3 regions of the Aquamicrobium sp. NLF2-7 genome follow, and region 1 is predicted to be linked to each of the others. Evidence: riboswitches for the same ligand, from Rfam matches in the RefSeq annotation. Region 1 holds a riboswitch; each other region holds the start of a gene.
The links. A riboswitch is a leader RNA that binds a small molecule or an ion and turns the genes downstream of it on or off. The one in region 1 is predicted to bind cobalamin.
Positions count from the first base shown of each region.

Region 2: linked by a shared signal. The riboswitch ahead of MIC97_RS09255 (TonB-dependent receptor) and the one ahead of MIC97_RS15150 (ribonucleoside-diphosphate reductase subunit alpha) in region 1 are both predicted to bind cobalamin.
Region 3: linked by a shared signal. The riboswitch ahead of MIC97_RS00170 (CbtB-domain containing protein) and the one ahead of MIC97_RS15150 (ribonucleoside-diphosphate reductase subunit alpha) in region 1 are both predicted to bind cobalamin.

Region 1 covers NZ_JAKSED010000001.1:3,084,458-3,086,714, reverse strand. Annotated here, with positions in the region: gene MIC97_RS15155 (glutamine synthetase family protein) at 1-734, shown strand, start outside; cobalamin riboswitch at 975-1,194, shown strand; gene MIC97_RS15150 (ribonucleoside-diphosphate reductase subunit alpha) at 1,297-2,257, shown strand, end outside.
Region 2 covers NZ_JAKSED010000001.1:1,860,320-1,862,576, reverse strand. Annotated here, with positions in the region: gene MIC97_RS09255 (TonB-dependent receptor) at 1-1,051, opposite strand, end outside; cobalamin riboswitch at 1,217-1,415, opposite strand; gene purE (5-(carboxyamino)imidazole ribonucleotide mutase) at 1,541-2,038, shown strand; gene MIC97_RS09245 (5-(carboxyamino)imidazole ribonucleotide synthase) at 2,035-2,257, shown strand, end outside.
Region 3 covers NZ_JAKSED010000001.1:36,131-38,387, reverse strand. Annotated here, with positions in the region: gene MIC97_RS00180 (pyridoxal phosphate-dependent aminotransferase) at 1-538, shown strand, start outside; gene MIC97_RS00175 (histidine phosphatase family protein) at 548-1,099, opposite strand; adenosylcobalamin (AdoCbl) riboswitch at 1,169-1,250, shown strand; gene MIC97_RS00170 (CbtB-domain containing protein) at 1,298-1,507, shown strand; gene MIC97_RS00165 (CbtA family protein) at 1,520-2,254, shown strand.

The DNA.
Region 1 (2,257 bases):
GCCAGTTCGAGATCAATCTCAACCATGTTCCCGACGCACTGCGCGCCGCCGACGACGCCATACTCTTCAAGCGCACCGTCAAGGGCATCGCGCGCAAGCACGGCTTCATCGCCTCCTTCATGGCGAAGCCCTATGGCAAGCGCTCCGGCAGCGGGTTTCATGTCCATTTCAGCCTGCTCGACGAAGACGGCAAGAACGTCTTCGATGACGGCACGCCGCGCGGCTCCGACATATTGCGCCATGCGGTGGGCGGGCAACTCGCCGCCATGGCGGAAAGCACGCTGGTGTTTGCCCCGCACTTCAATTCGTTCCGCCGCCTGCGTCCGAACTCGCATGCACCAACCGCCGTTGCCTGGGGCTATGAGAACCGCATGGTGGCGATCCGCATCCCCGGCGGTCCAAACGCAGCGCGCCGCATCGAGCATCGCGTGGCCGGGGCCGATGCAAATCCATATCTTGTGCTGGCTGCCATATTGGGAGCCGCGCTCATCGGCATCGAGAGGCAGCTGAACCCCGGTGAACCGGCGACAACCGATGTTTACGAACGCGACATGACCAAGCTGCCGCCCGACTGGGCCTCGGCGATTGCCAGCTTCGAAAACGGAAACCTCGTCGCGGAAATCTTTCCGGACGCGCTGCGCGGCTCTCTCGTCGCGTGCAAAAAGCAGGAACTGGAGACCTTCGCCCTGAGGGTCAACAATTTCGAATTCGAGACCTATCTGGAAGCGATCTGATACCAGCCGGCGGCGGATCGGTTTCCGCCGCCGCATCTTCCTGTGGTTATACCCGTGTTTCTCGTCGGCAGGGAGTTCCGGACGGCATCAAAATGCGTCAGGAATGCCGCCCACTTGCCCGGTCTGGCAAAAAACTTCCTATGAAGACTTTGTGCACAGGCAGCCTTTGGATTGTGGGCATAAGATAAATTCATCCATCAAATTCAAAATCAACCTGTTGACACCAGAACGGCTCCTGATACTAAATGTAGCCATCATGGTTCCTTCCAGCGCCAATATGGATCTGGAGGGCTAAGAGGGAAGTCGGTGCCCTTGCGAGGAAATCCGACGCTGCCCCCGCAACTGTAAACGGTGAGTCGTTGTCCCTTTTCGTGTCACTGGTGCGTTTCAGGCACCGGGAAGGCCGGACAGCGACGATGAGCCGTGAGCCAGGAGACCTGCCGTGATACTGCACGAAACTCGGGCGGGGTGTCCCGGAGGTGCGCTTGCCCACGTGGCCTGAGCCACGCCATCGGGCATGCGTTGCCGTCAGCTCCCCCGTCCACAGCGCCACGGGGATAAGATGCCGGCGACCACTGCACTCCAGACGATCGGGACCGATGCGGTTCCACCTTCCATAGAAAACGAAGCCCGGACCCCGACGGAGCCCGGCTACCGCATCATCCGCCGCAACGGATCGGTCACGCCCTTCGATCCGACCAAGATCACCGTCGCGCTGACCAAGGCGTTCCTGGCTGTCGAGGGCTCGGTGGCGGCCGGCTCGCGCCGCGTGCACGACGTGGTCAAGGACCTGACCGAGCAGGTTGTGGGCAACCTCACCCGCCGCATCGGCGAAGGCCGCACCTTCCATATCGAGGACGTGCAGGATCAGGTAGAACTGGCGCTGATGCGCTCGGAACACCACAAGGTCGCCCGCGCCTATGTGCTCTATCGCGAAGAGCGCGCCCGCGAACGTGCGGCCGCCAAAGCCGCCGCTCCTGAATCCGCCGCGCCGTCGCTCCACGTCACCCGCGCCACCGGCGAAAAGGTTGCGCTGGACGAGGGCCGTTTCCGCCGCATCGTCGAGGAAGCCTGCGAAGGGCTGGAGGCTGTCTCCCCGCAGCCGATCCTCAACGAGGCGCTGCGCAATCTCTATGACGGCATCACCGAGGACGAACTGTCGCTGGCGCCGATCCTTGCCGCGCGCACGCTGGTCGAGACCGAGCCCAACTACAGCTTCGTTTCCGCCCGCCTGCTGCTCGACCGGCTTCGCCGCGAAGCGCTGAGCTTCGTCACCGGCCGCTCCGAGCAGGCCACGCAGGCCGACATGGCCGAGCGCTATGCCACCTATTTTCCGGAATTCATCCGCACCGGCATCGAGGCCGACCTGATCGATCCCGAACTCGGGCGTTTCGACCTCAAGCGCATCGGCGCTGCTCTCAAGGCCGAACGCGACCTGAACTTCCAGTATCTGGGCCTGCAAACGCTTTACGACCGCTATTTCCTGCACACCAGGGGCAAGCGCTTCGAGCTGCCGCAGGCGT
Region 2 (2,257 bases), 1.2 Mb from region 1:
GCGGGCTGCCGCCGCCGGCATCGTCGGCTTCCTGTTTTTCATGGTCGAGGCCATATTGCAGGAGAACTCGTTCCGTCGCCTCGAACGACCCCTGATAGTCGATCTTCTGCCGCGTGCCGATGAAGAGGCTGGGAGACCCGTCCCACACGCTTTCACGGTCCGATTTGAAACCTTGAGCGGAGACGGTGTTCTTCAGCCTGCCGTCCATGAGATCGAAATTGAGGCCGAACCGGCCTCCGGTCATCCTCGCCCGCTCATAGCTGTCGGGATCGTCGGGGCCGTTGCCATCGAACTCGGCCTTGGAATTGAGATGCAGGACCGAGCCAAAGACCGAAAAGGCTTCGTTGATCCTGTGTTCGGCGGTTAGGTCGATATTCAGACTGTCGAGCCCATCCCGCTCCCGGCCGTCTGCCCGGGCCGAGATGCCGTCGGTGTGCAGTCCCGAGATGTTGCCCGCGAATCCCGATCCTTCGTTCGCAGCGGTAAATCCGTAGCGGCCGCGCACGGTGCCGAAGGAACCGCCCTCGGCCTCGACCGTATGGTGAATGCCGCTGTCCGGTTGGCCGAGTGTCGAGATGTTCACCAGACCGGCTATGGCACTGGAACCGTAGAGGGTGCTCTGGGAGCCCTTCAGAACGTCCACATTGCTGATGCCGCCGGTGAGAAGATACTGGTAATGCGTCAGCACCTGTGTGCCGGTTGGATCGGAAATGTCGATGCCATTGTAGAGCGTCTTGACGTAGCCGGAGCCAAGCCCGCGCACGAAAAGGCCGGTTGTGCCGCCGAGGCCGCCATTTCTGGCAACCGAAACGCCGGGCAGCAGGTTCAGATAGTCGCTGAGGACCGGACGGGATTTCGCCCCGATTTCCGCCTGCGTGATCTGCTCCACCTTCGAGCCGACCTTGTTCTTTTGGGTCGGGGTGCGGTTGGCGGTTACCGAGATTGTCTTCAGCTCGATGACATCGGTGGCCTGCGGGCTTTCATCCTGCGCCCGGACGGTACCGGTAAGCGTCAGCGAGCAGATGCCGGCCGCCAGAATCGTTGTTCTCATCGTCATTTCCCCCTGCCGGGCACGGGTGCGCCCGGAAAAACAGCCTTTCACCGGGAACTGGCAGGCAGGGGAGGTGCAGTCTGCACCCCCGGCCGTACCGGCACGCGGCAACACGTTTCGTGTCACCGCTGCGGACGGCCGCGCCCGATCTCACCCCGAGATCAGACATGGGTGACCGGAACCGGCAGGTCTCCTGACTTCCGCGTCATTGCCTCCCGCCGCCTTCCCGGACCGTTAAGATCCAGTGGCATATCGGGGGAGGCTCGGCGGCTACAGTTGCGGGGGCAGTCGCGGCTTTGCCGGCAATGCGGCAGACCGTGTTCCCTTTTCATCCGTAATCGGAACCAGTTCCGGTTGCGACGCTAAGCATCGCTGGCACGGCGTGTCAATTCCGACAGTACGGGATCAGGAATGCCCGCCGCACTTCTCGTCCTTGCGGGGTGGCGAAAATTCCGCTACGTCGCCGCTTTAGCTGACGGGAGCAGGCCATTGACCGACCGACAAGCCGATGTCGCCATCATCATGGGCAGCCAGTCCGACTGGGCGACCATGCGCCACGCCGCCGAAACGCTCGCCGAGCTTGGTGTGTCCCACAAAAGCCTCATCGTTTCCGCGCATCGCACGCCGCAACGTCTCTATGATTTTGCCCACGGCGCGAAGGCTGCCGGCTACAAGGTTGTGGTGGCCGGCGCCGGCGGGGCCGCGCATCTGCCGGGCATGACGGCGGCGATGACGTCGCTGCCCGTGTTCGGCGTGCCGGTGGAATCGAAGGCGCTGTCGGGGCAGGATTCGCTGTTGTCGATCGTGCAGATGCCGGCCGGCATTCCGGTCGGCACTCTGGCCATCGGCAAGGCCGGCGCGGTCAATGCGGCACTTCTGGCCGCCGCCGTGCTGGCGCTCACCGACCATGCGCTGGCCGGGCGGCTGGAAGCCTGGCGCGCCGCGCAGACGGACAAGGTTGCCCTCGAGCCGAAGGACGACGCGTGATGCTGGCGTCCGGATCGACCATCGGCATCGTTGGCGGCGGCCAGCTTGGCCGCATGCTGGCCATGGCAGCCGCCCGCCTCGGCTACCGCATCGCCGTGCTGGAGCCGCAGGCCGATTGCCCGGCCGCGCAGGTGGCGAACCGGCAGATCGTGGCTGCCTATGACGATCCGGCCGGGCTGGCCGAACTGGCCGCAATCAGCGATGTCATAACCTATGAGT
Region 3 (2,257 bases), 3.0 Mb from region 1:
TCTCGACGAGGCCTATTGCGAGCTGGCGCCAGCTTCCGCCTTGCCGGCAATCGATGTTTCGCGCCCCAACATGGTACGCATGCGCACCTTCTCCAAGGCTTACGGGCTTGCCGGCATTCGCTGCGGATATGCCATGGGAGAAGAGACGGTTATCGCCGCCTTCGAGAAGATCCGGAATCACTATGGCGTCAGCCGCATGGCGCAGATCGCGGGCGAGGCCGCGATCAAGGATCAGGCATGGCTGGCAGAGGTGGTGCGCAAGGTGGAAGCCGGACGGCAGCGCATCGCCGCGATCGCTGCGGAAAACGGGCTCGACGCCCTGCCCTCCGCCACCAATTTCGTGGCCGTGGACTGCGGCAGGGACGGCGCTTTCGCGCTGAAAGTGCTCCAGAACCTGCTGGCGCGCGGGGTGTTCATCCGCAAGCCGATGGTGGCCGGGCTGGATCGCTGTGTCCGCATCAGCGTCGGGCTCGACCACGAGCTCGATATTCTGGCCGAGGAACTGCCGAAAGCACTGGCCGCTGCTCGCGCGGGATAGGCTTGCTGTTCATCGGGAGACCATACGCAGAGCCCAGCGACGGCCATCGCTGGTGAAGTGTGTCAGGCTGAGAGGCTGAACATCTACTGCCCGGAAAGCCTGCGATGGCGCGCCAAGCACTTCGCAGACGGCAGCACGAATGACTGCGGGGTGCGTGATCGCAAGCGTATGCCCCGAAAGGCCGAGGTTTTCCTTCAGAAAAGCTGCGATACGCCGGCGCAGATCGTTCAGCGTTTCGCCGCCGTGCGGTGCCACATCGGGGTCGGACATCCATGCCGCAAGTTCCGCCGGATCGAGTTCAGCAAGCCTGCGGCCAGCCCAGAAGCCGAAATTCTGGTCGGCCAGAGCCGCGAAAGCCTTCCCTTTCAGGCCCAGAGCATTCGCCGTTTGCTGCACCCTGAGCTCCGGCCCGTGCCAGACGCGGTCCGCACCCGGGATTTGAGTGGCCAGCCTTTGCGCCTGAGAGAGCGATTTCTGTTCCAGCGGCTCATCGCGATGAAAGGCATTGCGGCGCAAAGCGGCGGTCGCACCACAACAAATCAGGGTCAGGCGTCCTGTCATATTCTCTCGCGTCTCCCCTTCAGTTCAATTGACAGCCATACAGGACGGCGGGTAATTTCGGCAAAGGTTACGGATCCGGAAGCTGGTGAAAATCCAGCACGGTCGCGCCACTGTGACCGGCAGGAGTGCCGGAAGTCAGACCTTGGTTCGTCTCCCCAGCTTGCATGAACGGGACGCAGGATCCCAGGGAGAAGCACGATGTCCGACATTACTTTTGCACCAGACGTGCGGCCGGTTCCTATTCCGGTTCGCGAAATCATGCCATGGGCCATTTTCGGCGGCCTGCTCATGATTCTGGGCATCTATTTCATCGGCGCGGAAGAAGGGGCAACGACCCTGTTCTCAAGCCTGAGCACGCATGAATTTGTTCATGACGCGCGTCACCTCCTCGGCTTCCCCTGCCACTGAAAGAACAGCGCCATGGTTGGAAATCTTCTGCTTCGCGGGATGCTGATCGGCGTCCTCGCTGGTCTCTTCGCATTCGGTTTTGCCCGCGTGTTCGGCGAACCTCACATCGACACCGCCATCGCTTATGAAGAAGCGGCGGCCGCAGCCTCCGGCGAACCGGCCGAGGAAGAGGAAGAGCTGGTCAGCCGCGAAACGCAGGCCGGACTTGGCCTGCTGACAGGTTCGGTCGTCTATGGCGCCGCCATCGGCGGGCTGTTCGCGCTGGTCTTCGCCTTCGTCTACGGGCGTGTCGTCACGCTCACGCCCCGCGCCACCGCCGGCCTGCTGGCGATCGCCGCCTTCATCGCCGTGGTGATTGCCCCAGCCATGAAATATCCGGCGACGCCGCCGGCCGTCGGCAATCCCGAAACGATCGGCGAGCGCACCGAGCTGTTCTTCGTCATGCTGATCGTCTCGATCATAGCGGCCGTGATCGCCGTTGCGCTGGCGCGGCGACTGTGGAGCCAGCTGGGCGGCTGGAATGCCGGCATCGTCGGAGGCCTCGCCTTCCTCGCCATCATCGCCATTGCCCAGTATGCGCTGCCGACGGTAAACGAGATTCCAGAAGGCTATTCGGCCGATCTGATCTGGCATTTCCGCACCTCCTCGCTCGGCATGCATGCGGTGCTGTGGACGGTGATCGGGCTCGGCTTCGGCGCGGTTGCCGAGCGTGCGCTGGCGACCCGCCAGCGCGGCCGGACGGCCTGAGAT